Regions from separate parts of the Pseudocitrobacter corydidari genome, predicted to be linked through region 1. Evidence: predicted binding sites of a transcription regulator. Region 1 holds the regulator's gene; each other region holds the start of a gene.
What was found. The regulator PurR, encoded in region 1, represses purine synthesis genes. The targets are predictions, from matches to a motif close to CANGCAAACGTTTGCNTG.
Positions count from the first base shown of each region.

Region 2: purL (phosphoribosylformylglycinamidine synthase) is a predicted target of PurR. The motif match lies at 8,328-8,345, and genes of this name have one in related genera.
Region 3: tusA (sulfurtransferase TusA) is a predicted target of PurR. The motif match lies at 6,185-6,202, and genes of this name have one in related genera.

Region 1 covers NZ_CP087880.1:1,139,333-1,149,103, reverse strand. The annotation lists gene G163CM_RS05345 (TetR/AcrR family transcriptional regulator) at 1-134, shown strand, start outside; gene nemA (alkene reductase) at 187-1,284, shown strand; gene gloA (lactoylglutathione lyase) at 1,369-1,776, shown strand; gene rnt (ribonuclease T) at 1,881-2,525, shown strand; gene G163CM_RS05325 (Grx4 family monothiol glutaredoxin) at 2,601-2,948, opposite strand; gene G163CM_RS05320 (C40 family peptidase) at 3,288-4,145, shown strand; gene sodB (superoxide dismutase [Fe]) at 4,268-4,849, shown strand; gene G163CM_RS05310 (MFS transporter) at 4,888-6,117, opposite strand; gene cydH (cytochrome bd-I oxidase subunit CydH) at 6,216-6,305, opposite strand; gene purR (HTH-type transcriptional repressor PurR) at 6,600-7,625, shown strand; gene punR (DNA-binding transcriptional activator PunR) at 7,622-8,554, opposite strand; gene punC (purine nucleoside transporter PunC) at 8,663-9,771, shown strand, end outside.
Region 2 covers NZ_CP087880.1:112,210-121,980, forward strand. The annotation lists gene pdxJ (pyridoxine 5'-phosphate synthase) at 1-464, shown strand, start outside; gene acpS (holo-ACP synthase) at 464-844, shown strand; gene G163CM_RS00520 (YfhL family 4Fe-4S dicluster ferredoxin) at 841-1,101, opposite strand; gene G163CM_RS00525 (LysR family transcriptional regulator) at 1,139-2,062, opposite strand; gene G163CM_RS00530 (L-lactate MFS transporter) at 2,178-3,386, shown strand; gene G163CM_RS00535 (oxidoreductase) at 3,388-4,305, shown strand; gene G163CM_RS00540 (MurR/RpiR family transcriptional regulator) at 4,334-5,182, opposite strand; gene yfhb (phosphatidylglycerophosphatase C) at 5,412-6,047, shown strand; gene tadA (tRNA adenosine(34) deaminase TadA) at 6,075-6,614, shown strand; gene mltF (membrane-bound lytic murein transglycosylase MltF) at 6,608-8,164, opposite strand; gene purL (phosphoribosylformylglycinamidine synthase) at 8,421-9,771, shown strand, end outside.
Region 3 covers NZ_CP087880.1:4,157,530-4,167,300, reverse strand. The annotation lists gene G163CM_RS19310 (lysoplasmalogenase) at 1-501, shown strand, start outside; gene zntA (Zn(II)/Cd(II)/Pb(II) translocating P-type ATPase ZntA) at 580-2,781, shown strand; gene G163CM_RS19300 (TRAP transporter large permease) at 2,895-4,178, opposite strand; gene G163CM_RS19295 (TRAP transporter small permease) at 4,190-4,699, opposite strand; gene G163CM_RS19290 (TRAP transporter substrate-binding protein) at 4,710-5,693, opposite strand; gene tusA (sulfurtransferase TusA) at 5,880-6,125, opposite strand; gene G163CM_RS19280 (7-cyano-7-deazaguanine/7-aminomethyl-7-deazaguanine transporter) at 6,325-6,990, shown strand; gene G163CM_RS19275 (DcrB family lipoprotein) at 7,064-7,621, shown strand; gene G163CM_RS19270 (MFS transporter) at 7,622-8,842, opposite strand; gene G163CM_RS19265 (AI-2E family transporter) at 8,985-9,771, shown strand, end outside.

The DNA.
Region 1 (9,771 bases):
CGCATACCCAGGCTGAGGTGCTCTATTCACTCTGGCTGGGCGCGAACCTCCAGGCCAAGATTTCAAAGAGTTCGACGCCGCTGGAAAGCGCCCTGGCACACGCCAAAATTATGATTGCAACGCCCGCACAATAAGGGCGTTTTATTTTATCGAATCACTAGACGACCGGTCTACTCAGGAGTCACTATGTCGCAAGAAAAACTGTTTACCCCGCTGAAAGTGGGCGCTGTTACTGCCCCTAACCGTGTCTTTATGGCCCCGCTCACCCGCTTACGCAGCATTGAGCCAGGCGATATCCCAACGCCGCTGATGGCTGAGTACTACCGTCAACGCGCCAGTTCAGGGCTGATTATTTCTGAAGCGACGCAGATCTCCGCCCAGGCGAAAGGCTATTCCGGCGCGCCGGGCCTCTACAGCAAAGAGCAAATTGCCGCATGGCAAAAAATCACCGCGGGTGTTCACGCTGAAGGCGGCCGCATTGCCGTGCAATTCTGGCATACCGGGCGTATTTCCCACTCCAGCCTGCAACCTGGCGGCCAGGCTCCGGTTGCGCCATCTGCCCTTAGCGCCGGAACGCGTACTTCCCTGCGTGACGAAAACGGTCATGCTATTCGCGTTGATACCTCTATGCCACGTGCGCTGGAAACCGAAGAGATCCCAGGGATTGTGAATGATTTCCGTCAGGCAGTCGCCAATGCCCGTGAAGCCGGTTTCGACCTGGTTGAACTGCACTCCGCACACGGTTATTTACTGCATCAGTTCCTTTCGCCGTCTTCTAACCACCGTACCGATCAGTACGGTGGCAGCGTCGAAAACCGTGCACGTCTGGTACTGGAAGTGGTTGATGCCTCGATTGAAGAATGGGGTGCAGACCGCATTGGGATCCGCGTATCGCCGATTGGTTCCTTCCAGAACGTGGACAATGGCCCGAACGAAGAAGCCGATGCGCTGTATCTGATTGAAGAACTGGGCAAACGTGGGATTGCTTACCTGCACATGTCTGAACCAGACTGGGCCGGTGGCGAACCGTACAGCGAAACGTTCCGTGAAAAAGTGCGCGCCCGCTTCCAGGGTGTGATTATCGGTGCCGGGGCCTACACGCCGGAAAAAGCCGAAGATCTGATCCAAAAAGGGTTGATTGACGCCGTTGCCTTTGGCCGCGCATATATCGCCAACCCGGACCTGGTCGCTCGTCTGCAACGCAAAGCGGAACTCAACCCGCAGCGTCCCGAAAGCTTCTACGGCGGCGACGCCGAAGGTTACACCGATTACCCTACGCTGTAATCGTGCATTGATAGCGGCAGGGATCCGCCGCTATACTAAAATAATGTTTTGTTTTAAATAACGATTATCCAGTGAGAGGAAATTATGCGCTTATTGCACACCATGCTTCGTGTCGGCGACCTGCAACGCTCCATCGAGTTTTACACCAAAGTACTGGGTATGAAACTGCTGCGTACCAGTGAAAACACCGAGTACAAATACTCCCTCGCCTTCGTCGGCTACGGTGACGAAAAAGACGAAGCGGTAATTGAGCTGACCTATAACTGGGGCGTCGATAAATACGACCTCGGCAATGCTTATGGCCACATCGCCCTGAGCGTTGACAACGCCGCAGAAGCCTGTGAGCGTATCCGTAACAACGGCGGTAACGTTACCCGTGAAGCGGGCCCGGTAAAAGGTGGCACCACGGTTATCGCCTTCGTTGAAGATCCGGACGGTTATAAAATCGAACTGATTGAAGAAAAAGATGCCGGCAAAGGCCTCGGCAACTGATTCCCCACGGGCGCTACGGCGCCCGTTCTTTTATCCGCTTTTACTGCATCCCCTGGCAAAATTTGCCATAATGCGCGCTACTTTTTTCAGGTTAAGAGATTCTAATGTCCGACAATGCGCAACTGAATGGTCTGTGCGACCGTTTTCGTGGTTTTTATCCCGTGGTGATTGATGTGGAAACCGCCGGATTCAACGCCAAAACTGATGCTCTGCTCGAAATTGCAGCGATCACGTTGAAAATGGATGAAGATGGCTGGTTGATGCCGGACACCACTGCACATTTCCATGTTGAGCCGTTTGAGGGTGCGAATCTGCAACCGGAAGCGCTGGCGTTTAACGGGATTGACCCAACTGACCCTGAGCGTGGCGCCGTAAGCGAACATGACGCGCTGCATGCCATTTTCAAAATGGTGCGCAAAGGCCTGAAAGACGCGGGCTGCAACCGCGCCATTATGGTCGCGCATAACGCTACCTTCGATCACAGCTTTATGATGGCCGCCGCCGAGCGCGCGAATCTGAAACGCAATCCGTTCCACCCCTTCGTGACTTTCGATACCGCTGCGCTGAGTGGGCTGGCGCTGGGGCAAACCGTTCTGTCGAAAGCCTGTATTGCCGCAGGTATGGCCTTTGACGGCGAGCAGGCGCACTCCGCGCTGTACGATACGGAACAAACTGCGCAGCTCTTCTGCGAAATCGTCAACCGCTGGAAACGTCTGGGTGGCTGGCCGCTGCCAATGGCTGCTGAATAAATCACATAAAAAAAGCGACCGTTTCAGGTCGCTTTTTTTTGCCAGAAGGCGGCTAACGCTGTAACCGCCTGCGAATTACTCCGCTTTCGGCTCTTCTTCTTTATATTTTGCAGCAGTCTCTTTGATCAACTGCTGCAATTCGCCGCGCTGGTACATCTCGATGATGATGTCGCAGCCGCCAACCAGTTCGCCATCTACCCACAGCTGCGGGAAGGTCGGCCAGTTCGCGTATTTCGGCAGCTCAGCGCGGATTTCCGGGTTTTGCAGAATATCTACGTAAGCAAAACGTTCGCCACAGGCAGAGAGCGCCTGGACAGCTTGTGCGGAAAAACCGCAGCTTGGCAGTTTCGGGGAACCCTTCATGTACAGCAGGATGGGGTTCTCGGCGATCTGACGTTGGATTGTTTCAACAGTTGTGCTCATTGTCTTACTTCCTTAACTTCGAATACCACATGTAGTCTGACATTGTAGCGTTTCAGACCTCAGACGGAAAATAACATTTTATTCACTCTTTACTATTTTACCGTCTGAGCGCAGAAGATGCCTTCGAAATGTCACTTTAGCAGCCTGCCGATAAAAAAACTGTGCATTTTTTGGCTGATTGTATTTCGATTGCTGTTTTTTTTTGCACTTGCTAACGAAACACTATTTTAGATACAAAATCGCTATTAACTTTATTGGTTTATATGGATTAGAATTGATGAGTTTTGTAAATCATACCCAGGCATGAATTTTATGCCTCCATACTCAGAGGATTGCTCAGTGGCGCGAATAAAAAAAATGTCGATCACGCTCTGTGCTTTGCTGTTTTCATCATTAGCATTCTCGCCGCTCTCGCACGCTTCCGGTCACACGAAAGCCACGGCGGCGCAAAAATCGCTTTCCGCAAAAGGAAGCGAACGGAAGAAGAAAAATACCGTCAGCAAAAGCAGCAGCAAGAAGAAGTCCACCGCCTCAACCAATAAAAAAACCACCACGAAGGCGACGGCAAGTAAAAAAACCACCTCTACCGCCAGCAAATCATCCCGCATCGCGCGCACTGCCAGCACCACGAAGACGGCCACTACGCGCCGGGGCAAAAGCAGCACGATGAAAACCGCAGCGGCAAACGTCACCACCAAATGCGTGGTGCGGAAGGGCCATAAGAAATCCTGCACCACCAGCGCAGTGGAGAGCAAACCGTTAACCATCGCCGAAGCGCATAAAGCGCGCGTGCAGAAAGCGCAGAAAACCGCGATGAACAAATTGATGGACCAGATTGGCAAACCTTACCGTTGGGGCGGCACCTCGCCACGCACCGGTTTTGATTGCAGCGGCCTGGTGTATTACGCGTATAAAGATCTGGTGAAATTCCGTATCCCGCGTACCGCTAACGAAATGTACCACCTACGCGATGCCCGTGCGATTGACCGGGGTGAGCTGGAGAGCGGCGATTTAGTGTTCTTCCGCACACGTGGGCGCGGCACCGCCGATCACGTTGGCGTCTATATCGGCGGCGGGAAGTTTATTCAGTCTCCGCGAACCGGTCGCGATATTCAAATCACCTCCCTCAGTGAAGACTACTGGGATCGCCACTACGTCGGCGCGCGCCGCGTGATGACCCCGAAAACCATCCGCTAACCCCTGCCCTGCCACGCTGCTGGCAGGGTAACCTTCTCTTTTATCACACCTTTTAATTTGCTACTCTATCCACACTCAGTACAAGGTTACTGGGGATATTAACTATAAAAAGGAGAGTAGCAATGTCGTTCGAATTACCTGCATTACCGTATGCCAAAGACGCTCTGGCACCGCACATTTCTGCCGAGACGCTCGAATATCATTATGGGAAACACCACCAGACTTACGTCACCAACCTGAACAATATGGTGAAAGGGACGGCGTTTGAAGGCAAATCGCTGGAAGAGATCATTCGCACCTCTGAAGGCGGCGTGTTTAACAACGCAGCACAGGTCTGGAACCACACCTTCTACTGGCACTGCCTGGCACCGAACGCCGGTGGCGAACCGACCGGTGAAGTGGCAGAAGCCATCAACCGTGCTTTCGGTAGCTTTGCTGAGTTTAAAGCGCAGTTCAGCGATGCCGCCGCGAAAAACTTCGGTTCTGGCTGGACCTGGCTTGTGAAAAAAGCCGACGGCAGCCTGGCGATTGTCTCTACCTCTAACGCGGGTACGCCGTTGACGACGGATGCCAAACCGCTGCTGACGGTAGATGTGTGGGAGCACGCTTACTATATTGATTACCGCAATGCGCGCGTGAGCTATCTGGAGCACTTCTGGGCGCTGGTAAACTGGAAGTTTGTTGCTGAGAATCTGGCGGCATAAAGAAATGACGCAGAAGGGTTTCCCCTTCTGCGTTTTTGTTACTGGCTAACCACGGCCTCTTCACCCTGTGAACGGCTGCTGAAGAAGACCAGCAGCAGTGCAACCCCTGCTACAATCGCCCCCATCACTGGCACAAAGCTGTAACCCAGGCCGCCGGAAATCACCGCCCCACCGGCTACGGCCCCCAGCGCATTGCCAAGATTAAACGCACCAATGTTGACCGAAGATGAAAGCCCCGGCGCTTCATGCGCAACACGCATTACGCGCATCTGCAATGGTGGCACCACGGCAAAGGTCGCCGCGCCCCACACCACCATACTGAATGCCGCGCCGATTTCCGTACGCGCCAGGAACGGGATCGCCAGCATAATCAACATCAACAGCAGCAGAAAACCTTTCAGGGTGCCGCTGACCGAACGGTCAGCAAATTTACCGCCAAGATAGTTACCGATTGAGAAGCCCACGCCAATCAGTACCAGCATTAAGGTGATAAAGGCAGGCGTCGCATGCGTGATAGTGTGCAGCACCGGTGAAATGTAGGTATAGAGCGTGAACATCGCCCCGGCACCCAGCACGGTCGTGAGCAACGCAGACAATACCTGCGGGCGTACCAGCACCGACAGTTCACGTTTCACGTCCGGTTTCTCGCCCGCCCCGCCTTTCGGCAGGGATAACCACAGGCCGATAATGGCAATCACGCCAAGCCCAGCCGTCGCCAGGAACGACATGCGCCAGCCGATGGTCTCTCCAAGCCACGTGGCCGCCGGAACGCCGCCGATATTGGCGATGGTTAACCCCATAAACATGGTTGCTACCGCGCTGGCTTGTTTATGTTTTGGCACCACGCTTGCGGCAACCACCGACCCCAGGCCAAAGAACGCGCCGTGGTTGAGGCTGGTTATAATGCGCGACAGCATCAGCGTGGTGTAATCCGGGGCGATAGCAGAAAGGACGTTACCCAGGGTAAAAATCGCCATCAGGAAAATTAAGGCATTGCGGCGTGCGCGGTGTGAGAGCAGCAGCGTCATCAGCGGCGCGCCAACCATGACACCTACAGCGTAGGCGCTGATCAACATACCTGCGGCAGGAATCGAGACATCAACCCCTTTGGCAATAACGGGTAATAGCCCCATCGGCGAAAATTCGGTGGTACCGATCCCGAATGCGCCTACGGCTAACGCCAGTAAGGGATAATTCACTTTCATGCTTTGACTCCGGTTTGCCGCAAACGCAGAGCGGCGTGACAACAGATTGCAAAAGCATGACATCAATCACAAAAAAACAGAAGTGAACAAATTAGCAAAATATTTTTGCTGAATTGATAACAATCGAAGAGAGGGAGAGCCGTCTCTCCCTTTAGGATGGGTTAATGCAGGACGGCGGTCAGCGCGGCCGCGACGATCAGCGCCAGCGTAATAACCGTTGTGGTAATTGACATCTTCAGTTCGGTACTCATCAATTTTTCTCCTTATTATCCCCACACCAAAAGTGAGCTATGTCATTTTTGCACACTTATTCGCAAAAATCTTCCCGGATTTCACGCAATAACCGATTTTGCGCTTCCACTTTTGGCAAAGATAAGACAAAATTCGACGCTTATTAAAAAGTGTATCGGCCATTGACCCCCTCCTGTCGTCCTGTGTCGTTTTCCCGGCGAACCGCAATTCATAACATTGCGCCAGGGTGAGTGAAGGCAAACGTTTTCGTATTGAATCGATCAGGGGCAGGCCCGGGTCTGGAGTGAGATGGAATGGCAACTATTAAAGATGTAGCGAAGCGCGCAAACGTTTCCACTACAACTGTATCACATGTGATTAACAAGACGCGTTTTGTCGCCGAAGAGACGCGTGAAGCGGTATGGGCGGCAATCAAAGAATTGCACTACTCTCCCAGCGCCGTGGCCCGTAGCCTGAAGGTCAATCACACCAAGTCCATTGGTTTGTTGGCGACCAGCAGTGAAGCTGCCTACTTTGCAGAAATTATTGAAGCCGTTGAGAAGAACTGCTTCCAGAAAGGCTATACCCTGATCCTCGGTAATGCGTGGAACAACCTTGAAAAACAGCGCGCGTATCTCTCCATGATGGCGCAGAAACGCGTGGACGGCCTGCTGGTGATGTGTTCCGAATACCCGGAACCGCTGCTGCAAATGCTGGAAGAGTACCGCCATATTCCGATGGTGGTTATGGACTGGGGCGAAGCGAAAGCTGACTTTACCGACTCGGTTATCGATAACGCCTTCGAAGGCGGCTACATGGCTGGTCGCTATCTGGTAGAACGTGGGCATCGCGAAATTGGCGTGATCCCAGGTCCGCTGGAGCGCAACACCGGTGCAGGTCGTCTGGCTGGCTTTATGAAAGCCATGGACGAGATGATGATCAAGGTGCCGGAAAACTGGATCGTGCAGGGCGATTTCGAACCGGAATCCGGCTATCGTGCGATGCAGCAAATTCTGTCCCAGAATCCGCGCCCTACCGCTATCTTCTGCGGTGGCGATATCATGGCGATGGGTGCGTTGTGCGCCGCAGACGAAATGGGACTGCGCGTGCCGCAGGATATCTCCCTGATTGGTTATGACAACGTGCGCAACTCACGTTTCTTCACCCCGGCGCTGACCACTATCCACCAGCCGAAGGATTCCCTCGGAGAAACCGCCTTCAATATGCTGATGGACCGAATTGTCAGCAAACGCGAAGAGTCGCAGTCCATCGAGGTGCACCCGCGCCTGATTGAACGCCGCTCCGTGGCCGACGGCCCGTTCCGCGACTATCGCCGTTAATCGCCACAGCGAACGCTCAATTCGGGCGTTCGCAGCCATTCGCTGTTCAGCGTTTCACTGTCTCCCAGATACTCTAATAACCAGCTTAGCGCCGGTGAACTGTCGTTTTGCTGCCAGGTCAGGCAACAGGCCGCATCGGGAAACGGGTTTTCCAGCTCCAGGGCAACCCATTCGCCTTTATCTATCTTCGGTCGCGCAAAATGCTCTGGCACCATGCCAACGCATAATCCTGCGGATAAGCAGGTTTCTGACGATTCCCAGTCGGGCACCACGACCCTTTTCTGATTATCCAGCAACCAGGTGGTACGTTTCGGTAACGACCGTGACGTATCTTCGCGCACCAGCGACGGCCAGTTGCGCAACACGTCATCACTCAGCGGCCCTGTCATCTGTGCTAGCGGATGCGTGCTGGCCACCACGCACTGCCAGCTCAGCATACCCATGTCGCGGAACGCATATCGCCCCCCAACAGGGATGGCGCGCGTCGCGCCAATCGCTAACTCCACTCGCCCATCGGCCAGGGCATCCCACACGCCGTTAAATACCTCCTGATACGCCAGCAGCTCTACGTCACTGAAGTGGCGATAAAAATCGACAATCATTTGTCGGGTGCGCTCTGGTTTTACAATATTGTCCACCGCGATAGCCAACTGCCCTCTCCAGCCATTGGCAATTTGCTGACACTGCTGACGGGTGATCTGCATTTTTTTGATAACAGACCGCCCCTCCTTTAAAAACCACGCCCCGGCAGGGGTTAATTCCACATCCCGGTGGCGCCGTTCGAACAGCGGAACCGCCAGCCACTCTTCCAGTTGTCGCACCGTATAGCTGATTGCAGAAGGCACCCGGTGCAGCTCATTTGCCGCGCCGCTAAAGCTTCCGTTACGCGCGACGGCATCCACAACTTCCAGTGAATATTCAGACCACATTTTCTGCTCACAAAATTTTTGAAACCAATACGCAAATATTAGCGTTTCACAAGCCAGATTTCACTCTCTACACTCTCAGCCTCCTCCAAAACAAGAAAAGGCGTTTTTATGCAACCTGGGAAAGGATTTTTAGTCTGGCTGGCGGGCCTGAGTGTGTTAGGTTTTCTCGCCACCGATATGTATCTTCCGGCCTTCGCCGCGATTCAAAGCGATCTGCAAACGCCAGCGGCTGCCGTAAGCGCAAGCCTGAGTTTGTTTCTCGCCGGGTTTGCCGTGGCGCAGCTGCTGTGGGGACCTCTCTCAGACCGCTATGGCCGCAAGCCTGTTTTGCTGATTGGCCTGACGATTTTTGCCCTTGGTTGTCTGGGAATGCTGTGGGTTCGCGATGCCACCACCCTGCTGATCCTGCGCTTTGTGCAGGCGGTCGGCGTCTGTGCAGCCGCGGTAACCTGGCAGGCGATGGTGACCGATTACTACCCGGCCCAGCGCACTAACCGTATTTTTGCGACGATTATGCCGCTTGTCGGGCTTTCTCCGGCGCTGGCCCCGCTGCTGGGAAGCTGGATCCTGCATCATTTTGAATGGCAGGCCATCTTTGCCACCCTCTTTGCCATCACGCTGATTTTGATGATCCCGGCGCTGCGCCTGAAACCCGCGCACAAAAAGGTTGCCGTCACTGGCGATAAACTGACCTTTATGAAGCTGTTACGCAGCCAGGACTATCGCGGCAACGTACTCATCTACGCCGCCTGCTCCGCCAGCTTCTTCGCCTGGCTGACCGGCTCGCCGTTTATTCTTAATGCGATGGGCTACAGCCCAACTGTGATTGGTCTGAGCTATGTGCCACAAACCATTGCCTTCCTCGTGGGTGGTTACGGCTGCCGCGCGGCGCTGCAAAAATGGGATGGTGCAAAACTGCTGCCATGGCTGCTGTTGATTTACGCCGTCAGCGTCCTGGCCACCTGGGGCGTCGGCCTCACCGCACATGTGTCGCTCACCGCGCTGCTGATTCCATTCTGCGTGATGGCAATGGCTAACGGCGCGATTTACCCGATCGTCGTGGCGCGCGCGCTGCGTCCGTTCCCTCAGGCAACAGGCCGCGCGGCAGCATTACAGAATACGCTGCAATTAGGTCTTTGCTTCCTCGCAAGCCTGGTGGTTTCTTCACTGATTGCCGCCCCGCTGCTGGCCACCACCAGCGTAATGGTCGCCACCGT
Region 2 (9,771 bases), 1.0 Mb from region 1:
TCTGCTGCCTGGTGCCGGAAAAGCGTCAGGAAGTGACCACCGAAGGCGGTCTCGACGTTGCTGGTCAGCGTGACAAAATGCGCGATGCCTGCAAACGCCTCGCCGACGCAGGTATTCTGGTTTCCCTGTTTATCGATGCCGATAACGAGCAGATTAAAGCCGCGGCAGAAGTGGGCGCGCCCTACATCGAAATTCACACGGGTTGCTATGCTGATGCGGAAACCGACGCAGAGCAGGCTAAAGAACTGGAGCGTATCGCGCACGCCGCAACTTATGCCGCAAGCCTGGGGCTGAAAGTGAACGCCGGACACGGCCTGACCTATCACAACGTGAAAGCTATCGCCGCGCTGCCTGAGATGCACGAGCTGAATATCGGCCACGCGATTATTGGCCGCGCGGTGATGACCGGTCTGAAAGAGGCGGTAGCCGAAATGAAACGCCTGATGCTGGAAGCGCGCAAATAATGGCGATTCTTGGGCTCGGAACAGACATTGTCGAAATTACGCGTATCGAAGAGGTGATTGCCCGCAGCGGCGATCGCCTCGCCCGACGCGTACTCACCGACAATGAGTGGGCTATCTGGGGAACGCATCAGCAGCCGGTGCGTTTTCTGGCCAAGCGCTTCGCGGTGAAGGAAGCGGCGGCGAAAGCCTTCGGCACCGGCATCCGTAATAGCCTGGCGTTTAACCAGTTTGAAGTGTACAACGACGAAATGGGTAAACCGAAACTGCGCCTGTGGGGCGAAGCGCAAAAGCTGGCGGAAAAACTGGGCGTGGCGCACATGCACGTCACGCTGGCGGATGAACGTCGCTATGCCTGCGCGACGGTCATTCTGGAAAGTTAGATTTTGTCGGCGTGATGCATCGCCACGAATTTATCCCACAGTTGTTCTTCGCTCTCAACGTGTGCCGGATCCTTTAAAATCGTATTCGGGATAGGGCACACTTTCTGGCACGTTGGCGTCTCGTAATGGCCGATGCACTCGGTGCAGCGATCGCTATTGATCTCATAGATGCTATCACCCATCGAAATGGCTTCGTTCGGACACTCCGGTTCGCACATATCGCAGTTGATGCATTTTTTGGTGATTAACAACGCCATCAGGAAACTCTCAGAAACAACCTATTCGGGCCGCGCATTATACGCGCATTTTCTGCGCAGACCATACTTTTTCCGGGGTAATCGTATCGCTACCGTAGTGATCTTTGATTTGCGTCAGCAGGTCGCGCACCGGCTCATCAGGTAGCAAATCGCTGCCGTGCACCAGTATGACTTGCTGGTAAAACGTGGGTTCCTGTAACGACATCAGCCGAACGTTCTTTGCGGGCGTGGAGCGCAGCAGAGAGCGGGTGAGCAGTGCGATGCCAATCTGTGCCTCCGCATATTCCAGACAGGAGTAATGATTATCTACCTCGCAAATAATATTTGGCGCGATATGACGTTTTTCTAACTCAGTGGCAATCACACCTCGTAGCAGCAGTGATTCATTGAGGATGATAATAGGTTGCCCAGCTAATTGTTCCAGACGCAACGTGGCCTGTCGTGCCAGAGGATGGGTAAGCGGTACAGCTGCGACGATCTCATCCTCAAAAAGTCGTGTTGCGCTAATGTTTTCAGGCACACGACACTGGTAAACGATACCGAAGTCGATCACTTTGTCGCCTATTTTTTTAATCGTTTGTTCGGTAGAAAACTCTTTTACCGTCAGGGCTATCTCGGGATACTTCGCACTAAATAGCTTAAAAATGGGCAGCACCAGATGGCTTCCCGAGACACCAAGAGAAATATTGTCTCGGGTCTGATATTGGTAGAGCAATAATTCATTCTCGGCATTTTTTATATCCTGAAAAATTTTTATCGCATGAGTACGTAGTACTGCCCCCGCGCGGGTTAATTCAATGCGCCGCCCTTTTCGTTGGAAAAGAATAATTTTGGATGATGATTCTAATTGTTTTATTTGTTGGCTTAATGATGGCTGCGTGATAAACAGTCGCGCAGCGGCTCGCCCATAGTGCAGCTCATCGCTAAGTATCAGAAAGGATTGTAGTTGCTTGAGATTCATTACAGGCTTCGCAAAATAGGTTTTTATTATCACGATTATAAAAATTACCAAATGGTTTGCCTATTTCATCTTTTTTAAACTGTGACCAGTTTATTTTTATAAAGGGAAATAAAAGATGGCGAAGCCAATTAATCGCTGGGGGATGCTCGCGGCACACGTCTGCATTAACTTTGTGTTGGGAGGCGTTTATGCCTTCAGTTACTTTAAAACGCCGCTGATGGCACAGTATCACTGGGATCCGGCAATGCTGGCCTTAGCCTTCTCAATCAATATGGGGATTATTCCCATCCCCATGATTTGGGGTGGCAAGATGATTGATAATGGCAAAGGCAAGCAAGCGATTGTCATTGGCGGCATTCTGTTTTCACTGGGATTCATTCTCTCCGGGTTTGTCGACAACCTGTATTTGCTGTTCCTGACTTATGGCGTGCTAGCCGGGCTGGGTTCTGGCCTGGCCTTTACCGGCAATCTTAATAATATCCTCAAATTTTTCCCCGACCGGCGTGGTCTTGCCAGCGGCATCGTGCTGGCAGGCGTTGGCGTGGGCACGCTACTCTGTACCAAACTCGCCGAATTCTTTATGTCGCAAACTCACGATGTCAGCCAGGCACTGCTTTATCTGGGCATCGTTTACCTGGTGGTGATATTTGTGGTGCAGTTTTTCATCCGCAGCGCGCCGGCGAAAGACAGTGGCGGTATCGCGGCTTCGCCAATGGATAAAGACTATCGTCAGATGCTGCGCGATCCGCGATTCTGGCTGCTGTTCGCCATTCTGGCGCTGGGTGTTTTCTCCGGCATGGTGATCAGTTCCAGTTCAGCGCAAATCGGCATGATGCAGTATGGTCTGGCATCCGGTGCGATGGTGGTGAGTCTGGTCTCTATCTTCAACTCGGTGGGCCGTCTCTTCTGGGGGACCGTGGCGGATAAACTTGGCGGATACCCGACGCTTGTCACCGTCTACCTCTTCCTTGCGCTGTGCATGCTGATACTGCTCTTTTTCACCGGCAATACCACGATGTTCTACCTGAGCGCGCTGGGCGTCGGGTTTGGCTATGCTGGCATCCTGGTGATTTTCCCGGGGCTTACCAGTCAGAATTTTGGCATGCGTAATCAGGGCCTTAACTACGGTTTTATGTATTTCGGTTTTGCCGTGGGCGCGGTGATTGCGCCGTACATTACCTCTGCGATTGCCAAATCCAGCGGCAGCTATGATCCCGTCTTTATGCTTACCACCGGCTTGCTGGCGCTTGGGGTGATCCTGATTTTGTTTACCAAAAACTATGTCGCGAAAATTTTGACGCACATGAAAACGCAAGGAGTCTGAGATGAAAGTTGCAATAGCGGGCGCAGGTGCGATGGGCTGCCGTTTTGGTTATATGCTGGCTGATAGCGGCGTTGATGTTACGTTGATTGATGGCTGGAAAACGCACGTTGATGCCATCAATCAGCAGGGCTTATTCGTCGAAACAGAACGCGGAAGCCGCCATTATTCCCTGCCTGCGATGTTGGCCGAAGACGCGCACGGCGAATTCGATGTGGTCATTCTCTTCACAAAAGCGATGCAGATGGCGGAGATGCTGCAAAAAATCGCACCGGTGCTGGCGTCAGCAAAAGTGGTGATGACGCTCTCTAACGGTCTTGGCAACATCGAAACGCTGGAGCAGTACGTCGATCGTTCAGTTATTTACGCGGGCGTGACGCTCTGGTCCTGTGAACTCGAAGGCCCCGGACACATTCGGGCGACGGGGTCGGGTAACATTGAACTGCAACCGCTGATGTCGACGGATATGACAACGGCGGGTCGGCTTGTGGAGATGCTCAATCACGCGGGCCTGAATGCTGAACTGAGCGCCAACGTATTGCTCTCCATCTGGAAGAAAGCGGCGTTTAATAGCGTAATGAATACCTACTGCGCGCTGCTGGATTGCAACGTTGGGGGATTTGGTCGCCGCCCCGACGCGCTGGAGATGGCGCGTACTGTCGTGCGTGAGATTGTTCAGGTTGCCAGAAGCCAACAGATCCCGTTGACGGAAGAGATGGTGATGCACACCGTTCAGAAGGTGTTCGATCCACGTGAAAGCGGCGAGCACTACCCGTCGATGCATCAGGATCTGCATAAAGGCCGGCTCACCGAGATTGACTACCTGAATGGCGCGGTGGCGCGCATGGGGGAAGCGCAGGGGATACCGGTACCAGTGAATCGCCTGTTAACTCAGCTTATTCATGCTAAAGAAGCGCAGTAAAGCGAGGCGCGGGCGTAAGCCCGCGCAATCACACCAGCTTCTTCACCAGCGCTTCACTATGACGAATGCGATCCGGTGCGTTTTCCAGATCCTGCTGCACCAGCCCCATAAACAGCACATCCGCCAGCATCATCTGCGCGCTGGTTGAGGAAATCGCTGCGCTGCGCGTGGCCTGTTCTTCCGCAATGGTATAAAGGCAGTGCGTGGCGCGCTGCTGGAGCGCGTTGGGTGAAAAACCGGTGATGGCGAGAATTTTGCCGCCCGCGCGCAGGGTTTCATCCGCCGCCAGGTTTATCTCGCGACGCTCCCCGGAGTAGGAGATAGCTAACAGCAGGTCGCCTTCGCTTAGCGCCTGAACGCTGGCGAGCAGGGCGTGCATATCTAATTCGGCGACGGCGTTAAGGCCAATCTTCATCAGTTTCCAGCTAAAGTTGCGCGCCACCAGGCCCGAGGCGCCAATCCCGGTCAGCACGATGCGCCGTGCGCCGCGCAGCATATTCACCGCCTCCAGCAGTTTCTCTTCGTCATTGACGTCGAGTGAGGCATGCATCGCGGCAACGTTGTCTTTAATGAGCTTTTCACCCACCAGACGCAGCGGATCGTCGCCGCGAATCTGGTTGTGTACCGGAATTGAGTGCGGATTCGGGTTGCTGGCCAGCGCTTCGCTTAGCGCCAGTTTCAGGGCCGGAAAACCTTTAAAGCCCAGTTTTTGCGCGAACTTCACCACGCTGGACTGGCTGACACCCGACTGGCTCGCCAGCTGCTGTGAGCTGAGATGACGCGCCAGGTCAGGCTGCGCCAGGATAAAATCGGCCAGTTTTTTATCACTTTGCGCCAGATGCGGATATCGCTGGCGAATACGGATTAAACAATTCATACGCTCCTCAAGGGCAAAATTACGCTACCTCTCCCGACAACAATTCTGCTCGCCTGAAAGAATTATTATTCGATTATAACGGAATAACCTGAATTAAATATTCCACCTGGCGCAAAATATTGAACACTTTTTGCATCTCGCCGTTGAGGTGATGTTTCCAGAAATCACCCGCGCTATCTGTTACGCTTGTAAGGAGTTAACGGAAATTCATCGCTTAAAGGAGTCTGGTTTGGCAAACGACCCCCGTCGAGTTATTTTTTTCGACCTGGATGGCACGCTGCATCAGCAGGATATGTTCGGCACGTTTCTACGCTATCTGCTGCGGCGACTGCCGCTTAATGCGTTGCTGGTGCTGCCGCTGCTGCCGATTATTGGTATCGCGCTGCTGGTAAAAGGGCGCGCTGCGCGCTGGCCAATGAGTTTGCTGCTGTGGGGGTGTACCTTTGGACACAGCGAAGCCAAACTGCGCGCGCTGGAAGCGGAGTTCGCCACCTGGTTTCGCGCAAATGTGGTGACTTTCCCGGTGGTGCATAAGCGCCTGACCGAATACCTCATCAGTACCGATGCGGATGTATGGCTGATTACCGGCTCACCGCAGTCGCTGGTGGAGAAAGTCTATTTTGATACGCCCTGGCTGCCGCGCGTGAATCTTATTGCCAGTCAGATAACGCGGGCTCATGGCGGCTGGGTGCTGTCGCTGCGCTGTCTGGGGCATGAAAAAGTGGTGCAACTGGAGCGCAAAATCGGTACGCCGCTGCGTCTGTTTAGCGGTTACAGCGACAGCAAACAGGATAACCCGCTGCTCTATTTCTGCCAGCATCGCTGGCGGGTAACGCCGCGCGGTGAACTTCAGCGGCTGGAATAGTGGGTAATCTTATTCTCTCTATGTATAATGCGCCCCGATTTATCATCTGGAGTGCCCACTTTGTCCGACAATGAATTCAACCATGAATACTGGATGCGCCATGCGCTTACGCTTGCGCAGCGCGCCTGGGATGAAGGAGAAGTGCCGGTTGGCGCGGTGCTGGTGCTCGATAATCAGGTGATTGGCGAAGGCTGGAACCGCCCGATTGGTCGTCACGATCCGACGGCTCACGCCGAAATTATGGCGCTGCGTCAGGGCGGTATGGTGCTGCAAAACTATCGCCTGATTAACGCCACACTGTACGTTACGCTGGAGCCGTGCGTGATGTGTGCAGGCGCAATGGTGCACAGCCGCATTGGGCACGTCGTGTTTGGCGCGCGCGACGCCAAAACGGGTGCTGCCGGGTCGTTAATGGATGTCCTGCATCATCCGGGAATGAATCACCGTGTCGAGGTCACCGAAGGCGTATTGCGCGAACAATGTGCCGGTATGCTGAGTGATTTTTTCCGCGAACGCCGCGAACAAATCAAGGCATTGCGCAAAGCGCAGAAAGCCGAAAATCAATGATGAGAATGTGCGGCGTCGACCAGTTCGCTTGACGTTGATCCCTGAACGCTGTGCAGATAATCGCGTGGCGACAGGGAAATAAACGGTAAGAAGTCAGCATTGTTGCGGTTCAGTTCGTCCATTGTCACCGCTGGATAATCGGCGGCAATCGCCATCTCCTGGGCCACTTTCTTCTCTTTCTCCGCCAGATACCCCACCAGGCTAATTTGATACTTACGGATGTTTTCGACATAGGCGTAGGCCTCATGTCCACGCGCATAACCGTAAGTGAGCCTGCTGTAATAAGGTTTTTGGCTCAGCAGCGGCAGGCGCTGTTTCACATCTGTCCAGCTGTCCGGGTTGCCTTTCTGCTTAACCGTTAACGCGCGGGCGTCGAGCATATGCGCGTAACCCATGTTATAAGCGGCGAGGGCAAACCAGATTTTCTCATCCTGCGGCACCGTATCCGGCACTTTATCCATCATATCCAGCAGATAGCGCATGCCGCCACCGATGCTTTGTTCCGCATCGGTACGGTCGGTCAGTCCGAGGCTTTGAGCGGTGTTTTTGGTGAGCATCATCAGGCCGCGCACGCCGGTGGGGGAGGTGGCCAGCGCATCCCAGTGCGATTCCTGATACGAGATAGCCGCCAGCAGTCGCCAGTCTATCTCTTTCGCGTGTTTCTCAAACAGCGGCTGAAGGTCTGGCAACACGCTATCGACGGCGCGCAGGAACGACCGGGTATCGACATAATCGAAATCGCCGCCGTGCCCCAGATATTTCTCCTCCAGGCGGGCGAGGGTGCCGTCTTCATTTATGCTGTTGAAATAGTCGAGCATCGCGGCGGAAAGCGTGTCGTCTTCGTCGTTAACGCTAAACCAGGTCACCGGCTGCTCGTCGGTGATATCGAGCGCCACGGCCAGTTCAGGATGCACGCGCTGGAACAGACTGATCGCCACCGAGTCTGCGATGGTGTAACTCAGGCGGCCCGCCAGTACTTCTTCCATTAAGGTTTCGCTGCTGCGCTTTTCATCCACTTGCCAGCTGATATCGGGATACTTCGTCTCTTTCAGTGACCGCAGGTCGTTGATCACCGCATGTCCTGGCGCAATGGAAAGATTATCGGCGTTCAGTTCTCCCAGCGAACGCGGGCGATAGCTGCCGACGCGATACACCACCTGCTGAGAAACGGAATAGTAGGCCGGGCCTGCGTGGTAGTTTTTGACGCGCTCGCTGTTATACACCAGTCCCGCGGCCAGCAGGTCTGCTTTGCCGTTGTCGAGGTCGTCAAACAGTTCGCTGATGTTCTGCCGCACGGTCACCTTCAGTTTTACGCCAAGGTAATCGGCAAACTGTTCAGCAAGGGCGTAGTCGAGCCCGTACTCTTTATTATCAACGCGAGAGTAGGTTAGAGGTGACACGATGGTACTGACGCGAAGTTCCCCCCGCGCCTGAATGGCGGCAATGCGATTGGCCGGTTGGTTTATCCATGTAATGGAGGGCCAAAGGGCTGCTGCTAACAGCAGTGCGACGATGCCGATCAGCAGATAATTAATCTTTAATTTTTTCAAATAGTTAATTCTCTGCGCTAACTAAATCACTGTGTGCAGTGACCATAAGAAGACTATGGTCTGGAACAGAATGAGCGGCATTTTGCTTAAGATTGCGCCAGTTGGCAACTAATTCGAGAGATACGTCACATCTATTGGTAAAAGCAGGAAGTGATTTTATTTCTACGCAAACGGTTTCGTCAGGGCGCAGGATTATCTATAATAGCGCCCGTTTTCCCCCCTTGCGCACACTGAAAGCTTAGAAGACGAGAGACTTATGATGGAAATTCTGCGTGGTTCGCCTGCACTGTCTGCATTTCGTATTAACAAACTGCTGACGCGTTTTCAGGCAGCCAACCTCCCGGTAAGCAATATTTACGCTGAGTATGTCCATTTTGCCGATCTGGATGCTCCGCTTCACGACGAAGAGCGCGCCAGACTTGAACGTCTGTTGAAGTATGGCCCGAGTCTCAGCAGCCATACGCCTTCCGGTAAATTACTGCTCGTGACTCCCCGCCCTGGCACCATCTCCCCCTGGTCTTCAAAAGCAACCGACATCGCCCACAACTGTGGCCTGACTCAGGTTCTGCGCCTGGAACGCGGTGTGGCCTGGTATGTGGAAGCCTCTACGCTGACGGCGGAGCAGTGGCGTGAAGTGGCGGCAGCGCTGCACGATCGCATGATGGAAAGCGTCTTCGACTCGCTGCAGGATGCGGAAAAACTGTTTGCTCATCATCAGCCTGCACCGGTATCCAGCGTGGATCTACTGGGCGAGGGGCGTCAGGCGCTCATCGACGCTAACCTGCGTCTGGGGCTGGCGCTGGCGGATGATGAAATCGACTATCTGCAGGATGCCTTCACTAAGCTTGGGCGTAACCCGAACGATATCGAACTCTATATGTTTGCGCAGGCTAACTCTGAGCACTGCCGACACAAAATTTTCAACGCCGACTGGATTATCGACGGTGAACAGCAGCCGAAATCGCTGTTCAAGATGATCAAAAACACCTTTGAAACCACGCCGGATCACGTGCTGTCTGCTTATAAAGATAACGCCGCAGTAATGGAAGGGTCTGAAGTGGGGCGTTATTTTGCTGACCACGAAACGGGTCGCTACGATTTCCACCAGGAGCCTGCGCACATCCTGATGAAAGTCGAAACCCACAACCACCCGACGGCGATTTCTCCGTGGCCGGGCGCGGCAACCGGTTCCGGCGGTGAAATTCGTGATGAAGGCGCCACCGGGCGCGGTGCGAAACCGAAGGCGGGTCTGGTCGGTTTCTCCGTTTCTAACCTGCGTATCCCGGGCTTTGAACAGCCGTGGGAAGAAGATTTCGGCAAGCCGGAACGCATTGTTACCGCGCTCGATATCATGACCGATGGCCCACTGGGCGGCGCGGCGTTTAACAACGAATTTGGTCGCCCGGCGCTGAACGGCTACTTCCGCACCTATGAAGAGAAAGTGAACAGCCACAACGGCGAAGAGCTGCGCGGCTATCACAAACCGATCATGCTGGCAGGCGGGATCGGCAACATCCGCGCCGATCACGTACAGAAAGGCGAGATCACCGTGGGTGCGAAACTGGTCGTTCTCGGTGGCCCGGCGATGAATATCGGCCTTGGTGGTG
Region 3 (9,771 bases), 2.0 Mb from region 1:
TGGCAAGCACCGATGTTTGAGGCGGTTGGCTATCTGGTCGTCGCGGGGCTTTGCGCCTCACTGGTTGGCGATGCGCTAACGCTACTGCCGCGCCAGCGCCTGCTCTATGCCATCGGCGCATTCTTCCTGTCGCATCTGCTGTACACCATCTGGTTTGCCAGCCAGATGACCCTCAGCTTCTTCTGGCCGCTGCCGCTGGTGCTGCTGGTCATTGGCGCGCTGCTGCTGGCGGTTATATGGAGCAAACTGGAAGAGCTGCGTATCCCGGTCGCCACCTTTATCGCCATGACGCTGGTGATGGTCTGGCTGGCGGGTGAACTGTGGTTCCTGCGTCCCACCAGCCCGGCGCTTTCAGGCTTCGTAGGTGCGGCACTGCTGTTGCTGGGCAATATCGTCTGGCTGGTTAGCCATTATCGCTACCGTTTCCGCGCCGATAACGCCATTTCGTCGGCCTGCTACTTCGCCGGACACTTTTTGATCGTCCGCGCGCTCTATCTATAAAATGGCTCTTGACTCTGGAGTCGACTCCAGAGTGTATGCTGCGTTTAATGAAACAACGATCATTAACCGGAGGATACCATGTCGACTCCAGAGACGAAGCCCGCTAAAGCGCCGCAGTTTTCCTCGCTGAAGTTTACCCTTGCGCCTGCCAAAACGGACGACTGCTGCTGCGACGGCGAGTGCGCATCAACCGTTGCCGAAAATCTGCCGGATGCCCGCTACAGCTGGCTTGTCGATGGCATGGACTGCGCCGCCTGCGCCCGCAAAGTCGAAACGGCGGTAAGCCAGATCCCCGGCGTTAAACAGGTCAAAGTGCTGTTCGCCACCGAAAAGCTGCTGGTCGATGCCGATAACGATATTCGCGACCAGGTCGAACGCGCGGTCACCGCCGCCGGGTACACGCTGCGCGGCGAAAACGCACCGAAAACGGAACAAGCCCCTTCCCGCCTGCGTGAAAATCTCCCCCTTATTCTGCTGACGCTGCTGATGGTGATCAGCTGGGGGCTGGAGCATTTCAATCACCCTCTCGGGAACGCCGCGTTTATCGCGACGACGCTGGTCGGCCTCTATCCGGTGGCGCGTCAGGCGTTACGCCTGATCAAAAGCGGCAGCTGGTTTGCCATTGAAACGCTGATGAGCGTCGCGGCGATTGGCGCGCTGTTTATTGGCGCGACGGCGGAAGCGGCGATGGTGTTGCTGCTGTTTTTAATCGGCGAACGACTCGAAGGCTGGGCGGCGACCCGCGCGCGTCAGGGCGTGAGCGCGCTGATGGCGCTGAAACCCGACACCGCCGTGCGCGTGCGTGGCGACCAGCGTGAAACCGTCGCGCAGCAGGATTTACGCCCTGGCGATGTGATTGAAGTAGCGGCTGGCGGGCGCTTACCTGCCGACGGCACGCTGCTTTCTCCCTTTGCCAGCTTTGATGAAAGCGCCTTAACCGGTGAATCTATCCCCGTGGAACACAGTGCGGGCGAGCGCGTCAGCGCCGGAGCGACCAGCGTCGATCGTCTGGTACAAATCACCGTGACTTCACAGCCTGGCGACAGCGCTATCGACCGCATTCTGCGTTTAATTGAAGAAGCGGAAGAGCGCCGCGCGCCGATTGAGCGCTTTATTGACCGTTTCAGCCGCATCTACACCCCGGCGATTATGGTCGTGGCGCTGCTGGTTGCGCTGCTGCCGCCGCTGGCCTTTTCCGCACCGTGGCTGGAGTGGATCTACAAAGGTCTGACGCTGCTGCTGATTGGCTGCCCGTGCGCGCTGGTTATCTCCACGCCGGCGGCGATTACCTCTGGCCTGGCAACCGCTGCACGCTATGGCGCGTTGATTAAGGGCGGCGCGGCGCTGGAACAGCTGGGCCGCGTACAGCAGGTGGCGTTTGATAAAACCGGCACCCTGACCGTCGGCAAACCGCAGGTGACATCCGTTGTCGCTACCGCGGAACTTGACGAAAACAGTATGCTGGCGCTGGCCGCCGCCGTGGAGCAAGGCTCAACGCACCCGCTGGCGCAGGCCATTGTTCGTGAAGCGCAGCAGCGCCAGCTACCGCTACCCACAGCCGACAACCAGCGCACGCTGGCAGGTTCCGGTATCGAAGCGAACGTTAATGGGCAACGCATTCTGATTTGCGCGGCGGGTAAATTCCCGGCAGATGCTCATCAGATGCAGATTGAAGAACTGGAAAAAGCCGGTAATACGGTAGTGCTGGTGACACGCGAAGAGACACTACTGGGTATTCTGGCGCTGCGCGATACGCTACGTGACGACGCCCGCGAAGCCATCGACACCCTGCACACGCTGGGTATTCAGGGCATTATTCTGACCGGCGATAACCCACGCGCGGCGGCGGCCATTGCGGGCGAGCTGGGGCTCGATTTCCGCGCCGGGCTGCTGCCGGCGGATAAAGTCACCGAGGTGACGGCGTTGAATGCGAAAGCGCCGCTGGCGATGGTCGGCGATGGTATTAACGATGCGCCAGCCATGAAAGCCTCTACCATTGGCATTGCGATGGGTAGCGGTAGCGACGTGGCGCTGGAAACCGCCGATGCCGCGCTGACGCACAACCGCTTAACCGGTCTGGCGCAAATGCTGCGTCTGGCGCGTGCCACCCACGCCAACGTGCGGCAGAACATCGCCATCGCGCTGGGGTTGAAAGGCATCTTCCTCGTCACCACCCTGCTTGGCATTACCGGGTTGTGGCTGGCGGTGCTGGCGGATACCGGGGCCACGGTGCTGGTGACGCTGAATGCGCTGCGGTTGTTGCGGATGAAGTTGCGGTGATGGCATTGCCGGATGGCGGCTGCGCCTTATCCGGCCTACGGTAAGATAGCGGTGTGCCAATACATTTGTAGGCCGGATAAGCGAAGCGCATCCGGCAACAACGCGCACCAAACTCACATCCCCAATACCCCCGGCAACCATAGCGATATCGCCGGAACGTAGGTCACCAGCCCCAGCACCACCAACAGCATGCCGTAAAACGGCAGCATCGCTTTCACCACGCTTTCGATCTTCTGCTTACTCACCGCGCTGGCAACAAACAGCACCGAGCCCACCGGCGGGGTAATCAGGCCAATCCCCAGATTCACCATCATGATCATGCCAAAATGTACCGGGTCGATGCCCAACGCATTGGTCACCGGTAACAGCACCGGCGTCAGGATCAGGATAATCGGCGCCATATCCATCAAGGTACCAATCAGCAGCAGCATAATGTTCAGATACATCAAAATGACGTACTTGTTATCTGACAGCGACGTAAAGAACCCGGTGATACGCACCGGAAGCTGCATATAGGTCATCACCGCACCGAATGCGGCGGCAAAACCAATCAAAATCATCACGATACTGACGGTTTTTACCGTCCGGCACATCAGCTTCGGCAGCTCGCTCCACTTGTAATCACGGTAGATAAACATGGTCACGAAAAACGCCCACAGGCAGGCGACCGCCGCCGATTCTGTGGCGGTAAAAATCCCCGAGAGAATACCGCCGAGAATAATGACCACCGTCATCAGCCCCCACAGCGCATCAACGAAAATCTTCAGCGCCTGCTTAAACGGAATACGTTCCCCTTTCGGATAACCACGTTTGTGGGCAAAACCGAGGCACAGAATCATCAGGCACAACCCCAGCAACAGCCCAGGCAATACGCCCGCGATAAACAGCGAAGCGATAGAAACCGTGCCACCCGCCGCCAGTGAGTAAATGACCGAGTTATGGCTGGGCGGGATAAGAATCGCCTGCACCGAACCGCTCGCCGTCACCGCCGCCGCGTATTCGCGCGGGTAGCCTTTCTTTTCCATCTCCGGGATCATCACGCTGCCGATAGACGCCGTATCCGCCACCGATGAACCGGAAATCGCGCCGAAAAAGGTCGAGGCGACAATGTTCACCAGCGACAGCCCGCCGCGAATAAAGCCCACAAACAGATAGGCGAAATTGACCAACCGCCGGGCGATGCCACCCTCGGCCATAATCGCTCCCGCCAGAATGAAGAACGGGATCGCCAGCAGGGTAAACTTGTTCACCCCGCTGGTTATCTGAATCATTAATGCCTCCAGCGGCAGGTCAATCCACAGCGCGCCGGCAACGGCACTTAAGCCCACCGCGAACGCGACGGGCATTCCCACGGCCAACAGAATGGCGAGGGTGAAAAGCAAAATAAACGCATCCATCTTTCACCTCATTAACCGTGGTTACCGATGAGCACCACCGGGCGGTGTTCCTGCGAACCGAACAGCAGGCGCTCAATCACAAACAGAATCAGCACAGCGGAACCCACCGGCAGCGGCAGATAGCTCTCGCCGGAGGTCATCACCGGGAATTCCGCAACGGGCTGCTCCCACAGTTCGACACAGAGCCAGAAGCTGTACCAGAACATCAGCACGGTCACCAACAGCATCAGTAAGTCCACCAGTCGCGCCGCCGCTTTTTGCAGCGCAGCGGGCAGGCGGTCGGTGAGCATATTGACCGCGATATGCGACCCGGCGCGATAGCCCACCGCCGCGCCGATAAAGGTGAAAGTCACCATGCAGATTATGGCAATCGGCTCCGGCCAGGATTCGCCCCGGTTAAGCACATAGCGAGAAAAAATCCCCACCGGAATGACTATCGTCATCAGCAGCAGTGACAGCCCGGCAACCCACATCGCCAGCATGTAAAGCCGATCCATTGCGCGCGAAAAATGCTCTGACATAGGGCCTCCGCTACTGGACATCAGCAATGGCTTTCATCAGTTCCTGATGCTTTTCGCCGTACGCTTTACGCACCGGTTCCGTGGCCTGCACAAAGAAGGTTTTGTCGATTTCGTGGAACTGCACGCCGCCCGCTTTCATCTTCGCCAACGCCTGGTCGTTGTAGGCTTTCCACAGTTCACGCTGCTCCAGCTGCGCTTCATGGGCCAGGGTGATGATTTTTTGCCGATCGTCCGCGCTCAGTTTGTCCCACTTCACTTTCGAGTAGAGCAGCATTTCCGGGGTAATAAAGTGGCCGCTCAGGGTGTAGTTTTTGGCGACGGGCAGGTAGTTGTGGGCGATAAACGTCGGCGGGTTGTTCTCCGCACCGTCAATCACGCCCGTTTGCAGGCCGCTGTATACCTCACTCACGCCCATCGCCACCGAGTTCGCCCCCATATCCTTGAGTGTCGCCAGCGCAACCGGGCTGCCCTGCACGCGGATCTTCATGCCCTTGAGATCTTCCGCCTTCAGCACCGGCTCTTTGGTGATGAGATTACGCGTACCAGAATCCATCCAGCCAAGGAAGACCAGACGCGATTTCGGATTGTTAGTGAGCTTGTCGCCAATCTGCTTGCCGATGTCGCCGTCGATCACCTTATGCATATGATCTTCATCGCGAAAAACGTAGGGCAGCGTAAAGACTTCGATATCAGGCAAAATCGCCGCCACCGGAGCCATCGATACGCGGATCATGTCGATCGCCCCCATCTGCGCCTGCTCGATCATCTGCTTCTCATCGCCCAGCACGCCGCCGGGAAAGACTTTAATCTCAAGCTTGTCACCGGTTTGCTGTTTGAGTTTCTCCCCCATGTGCTGCACCGCCACCACGTTCGGGTAGCCTTCTGGGTGAACATCAGCGGCTTTGATCACTTGCGCCGAGGCGTAAGAGGTAAACAGGAGAGTGGCGGTTGAAAGGCACAAAGCGGCCACGAATGGCTTAACAGTCATCTTCATCGGTCGGCTCCAGCGGTATTTTTGCGGTAAGAGATAAAACGTTGTTTTAGTTTTCCGCTTAAAAACTAGACGGGAAGTGCGAGGTGGGCGGTGAGATAACTCACAAAAGAAACAATTTCGAAACGCGATTTTAACGATGTGATAACGATATTTCAGGGCAGATCACAGAATCTGCCCTGACAAAAACTAATGGCTTTTACGCAGCAGGTAGCGATACGGCAGAGTGTCGGTCTCTTTGGCAATCAGTTCATGTTCCATGAACGTGCAGAAACCCGGAATATCGCGGGTGGTTGCCGGGTCGTCGGCAATAATCAGCAGCGTTTCGCCCACGGGCATCGTGCGCACAGTTTTGCGCACCATCATCACCGGCTCCGGGCAACGGAGGCCAAGGGCATCTAAAGTATGGTTTGGGCTGGCGAACAGATCGGTCATTATGGTCTCACCGTAGAAAAATCGGCCTTAGTTTACGCCGTGATTTCTGTGACGCAAGTCAGGTTAACGATTGCGTGAAAAACAACCATTGCAATGACGCGCGGAAGCAGTATCATTCGCTCCCTTATCGCGCAGGTAACGATAAGAATACGAACAGTTTTATTGGGTTCCCTCACCCCAATTTCTAAAAAGGTACAATATGACTCCCTTTACATCCGTACAGCGCAAGCACGCGCTGGTTTGGCTATCGCTATTCCATTTGCTGGTGATTATCTCCAGTAACTACCTGGTGCAACTGCCGGTTTCTGTTTTTGGCTTCCACACCACCTGGGGCGCGTTCAGCTTTCCGTTTATTTTCCTCGCGACTGATCTCACCGTGCGCATCTTTGGCGCGCCGCTGGCTCGACGCATCGTTTTCGCAGTAATGATCCCCGCGCTGATGGTCTCCTACGCTGTTTCATCACTTTTCTATATGGGTGAATGGCAGGGCTTTGGCGCGCTGGCGAACTTCAACCTGTTTGTCGCCCGTATCGCCGCCGCCAGCTTTATGGCCTACGCGCTGGGGCAGATCCTTGACGTTCACGTCTTTAACCGCCTGCGCCAAAGCCGTCACTGGTGGCTTGCGCCAACGGCCTCGACGCTGTTCGGTAATATCAGCGATACGCTGGCCTTCTTCTTCATCGCCTTCTGGCGCAGTACCGACCCGTTCATGGCGCAGCACTGGGTGGAAATCGCACTGGTCGATTACTGCTTTAAAGTGCTGATCAGCATCATCTTCTTCCTGCCGATGTACGGCGTGCTGCTAAATATGCTGATGAAACGCCTGGCAGACAAATCCGATTTGTCAGCAATGCAGCCAGGTTAAAGGTTCGTTTTCCGAGTTGTGATAAGATGGGTGAATGAGCCGTTAATGGCCGTTTATCGAAAGGAAGAAGTCAATGCGCAAATTGGTGAAATACGTTGGTATTGGCCTGCTGGTTGCCGGGCTGGCAGCCTGTGACAACAGCGATACCAAAGCTCCGGCACAGGGTGCGGCGGCAGAGAGCAACGCCTCCGGGCAGCCGATTAACCTGCTGGATGGCAAGCTGAGCTTCTCATTACCCGCGGATATGACCGACCAGAGCGGAAAAATGGGCACCCAGAGCAACAATATGCATGTCTACTCTGATGCGACCGGGCAGAAAGCCGTGATCGTTATCGTGGGCGACAACACCGATGAAGACCTCGGCGTGATGGCGAAACGTCTGGAAGAGCAGCAGCGCAGCCGCGACCCGCAGTTGCAGGTCGTGACCAACAAATCCATTGAGGTGAAAGGCCACACGCTGCAACAACTGGACAGCATCATCTCTGCTAAAGGCCAGACCGCGTACTCTTCCGTTATCCTCGGCAAAATTGATGGCAAGCTGCTGACCATGCAGGTTACCCTGCCGGCAGATAATCAGCAGCAGGCGCAGACTGCCGCAGAGAACATCATCAATACTATCGTTATCAACTAATTAGTCTGCTGACGACGCGGCCTTCGGTTGTTCAACCGGAGGCCTTTTTTTTAGCCGCCACCCCAGCAGCAGCGCAATTGCCACCAGCCCGGCGGCAGCCAGGTAAATCGTCGATACCCCCATCCACGCCATCATCAGCCCGGCGAGCGGCCCGGTGATCCCGAGCGATAAATCCATAAACACCGTATAGGTAGCCAGCGCGGAACCCTGGTTTTGCTGCGGCACGGCCTTCACCGCCACTACGCCAAGCGCCGGGAACACCAGCGAGAAGCCTGCTCCCGCAAAGAAGGTGCCGATTTTCGCCACCAGTGGCGTGTCGGCGATGCCCACCAGCAGCAGGCCGATAATCTCGACCGTAAAGCAGAGCATCGCCACGTTCAGCCCGCCCAGACGGTTGATCCCGTTGGGGAACAGCAGACGCGTGCCGACGAACGCGCAGCTAAAGAGCGTGAGCGCAAAGGCCGCGCCGTCCCAGCCTTTGGCATCATAAAACAGCGTAATGAAGGTCGCGATAACGCCGAAGCCCGCCGAGGCCAGCGCCAGCGCCATGCCGTAGGGCCATACGCGACCGAGCACCGCGCGAAACGACATCACTTTACCCTTCGCCGCTTTCACTTCCGCACGCGGCAGCGCACAAATCACCGCCAGCGCGGCAACCGCCATAATCACCAGCGCCAGCCCGTGCAGGCCACCGTACTGATAACAGAGCACGCCGAGCGGCGCGCCCATCGCCATCGCCCCGTAGGTTACGATGCCGTTCCAGGAAATGACCCGCCCGATATGCAGCGAGCCCACCACGCCAACGCCCCACAGCGTGGAGCCGGTGCCGGCAAAGCTCTGACCAATTCCCAGAATCACGCGCCCCAGGCACAGCAGCACCAGGCTTACCATCGGCCAGCTACCGCCCATCGCCGCCAGTAAATAACTCAGGCCGCTGAGAAAACAGCCGCACAGACCAAACACCACAATTTTCTTCGGCCCAAGCTGGTCCGCGTAGCGCCCGGCATGGGGGCGACTTAACAGCGTGGCGAAGTATTGCAGGCTGATGACCAGCCCCGCCCAGAAGGCGCTAAAGCCCATGACATCATGGACATAGCCCGGCAGCACCGCGAGCGGCAGGCCGATGGTGAGATAGCTGGCGAAGTTGAAAATAACGACGGAAACGATGCGTAAATTGAGGCGAAAACCGCTGAGTTGCGCCCCATCTGCGGCGTCTGGCATGACAAACATCCGAATTTTAAAACGATGTTTTCATTATTGCATGCGCTGAAATTGAAGTCGCGTTTTTGCGCCGCGCACTTTCAGATAATAAGCCTGCCGCTTCGCACTACACTTAAGTGCGAACGATCAAAAGGAATTCGATATGACATCCCCACAGCCTGATAAAGCGGGCCTGCATATTTTACTCAAACTCGCCGCCCTGGTGGTGATCCTGGCCGGTATTCATGCCGCCGCCGATATTATCGTCCAGCTGCTGCTGGCACTCTTTTTCGCTATTGTACTTAACCCGTTGGTGAGGTGGTTTATGCGTCGGGGGGTTTCCCGCGCACTCGCCATCACCATTGTGATGATAGTGATGCTCTTCTTCCTTACGGCGCTGATGGCCGTACTCGCCTCATCGATCAATGACTTCATTGCCCTGATGCCGAGCTACAACAAAGAGCTCACCCGCAAGTTTATCGAGTTGCAGGAGATGCTACCGTTTCTGCATCTGCACGTTTCGCCGGAAAGATTACTCCAGCGAATGGATTCCGATAAGGTGATGACCCTGGCGACAGCCTTAATGACTCAACTTTCCGGGGCGATGACCAGCATCGTGCTGCTGATCATGACCGTGGTGTTTATGCTGTTCGAAGCTCGCCACGTTCCCTACAAAATGCGCTTTGCCCTCGTCAACCCGCAGGTGCATATCGCCGGGCTGCACCGTGCGTTAAAAGGGGTATCCCATTATCTGGCGCTCAAAACATTTATCAGCGTAATGACTGGCGTGATTGTCTGGCTCGGCCTGCTACTGCTCGATGTGCAGTTCGCGCTGATGTGGGGCGTGCTGGCGTTTTTGCTGAACTATATTCCCAACATTGGCTCGGTGATATCCGCTATTCCGCCGATGATTCAGGCGCTGCTGTTTAATGGCTATTACGAATGTTTAA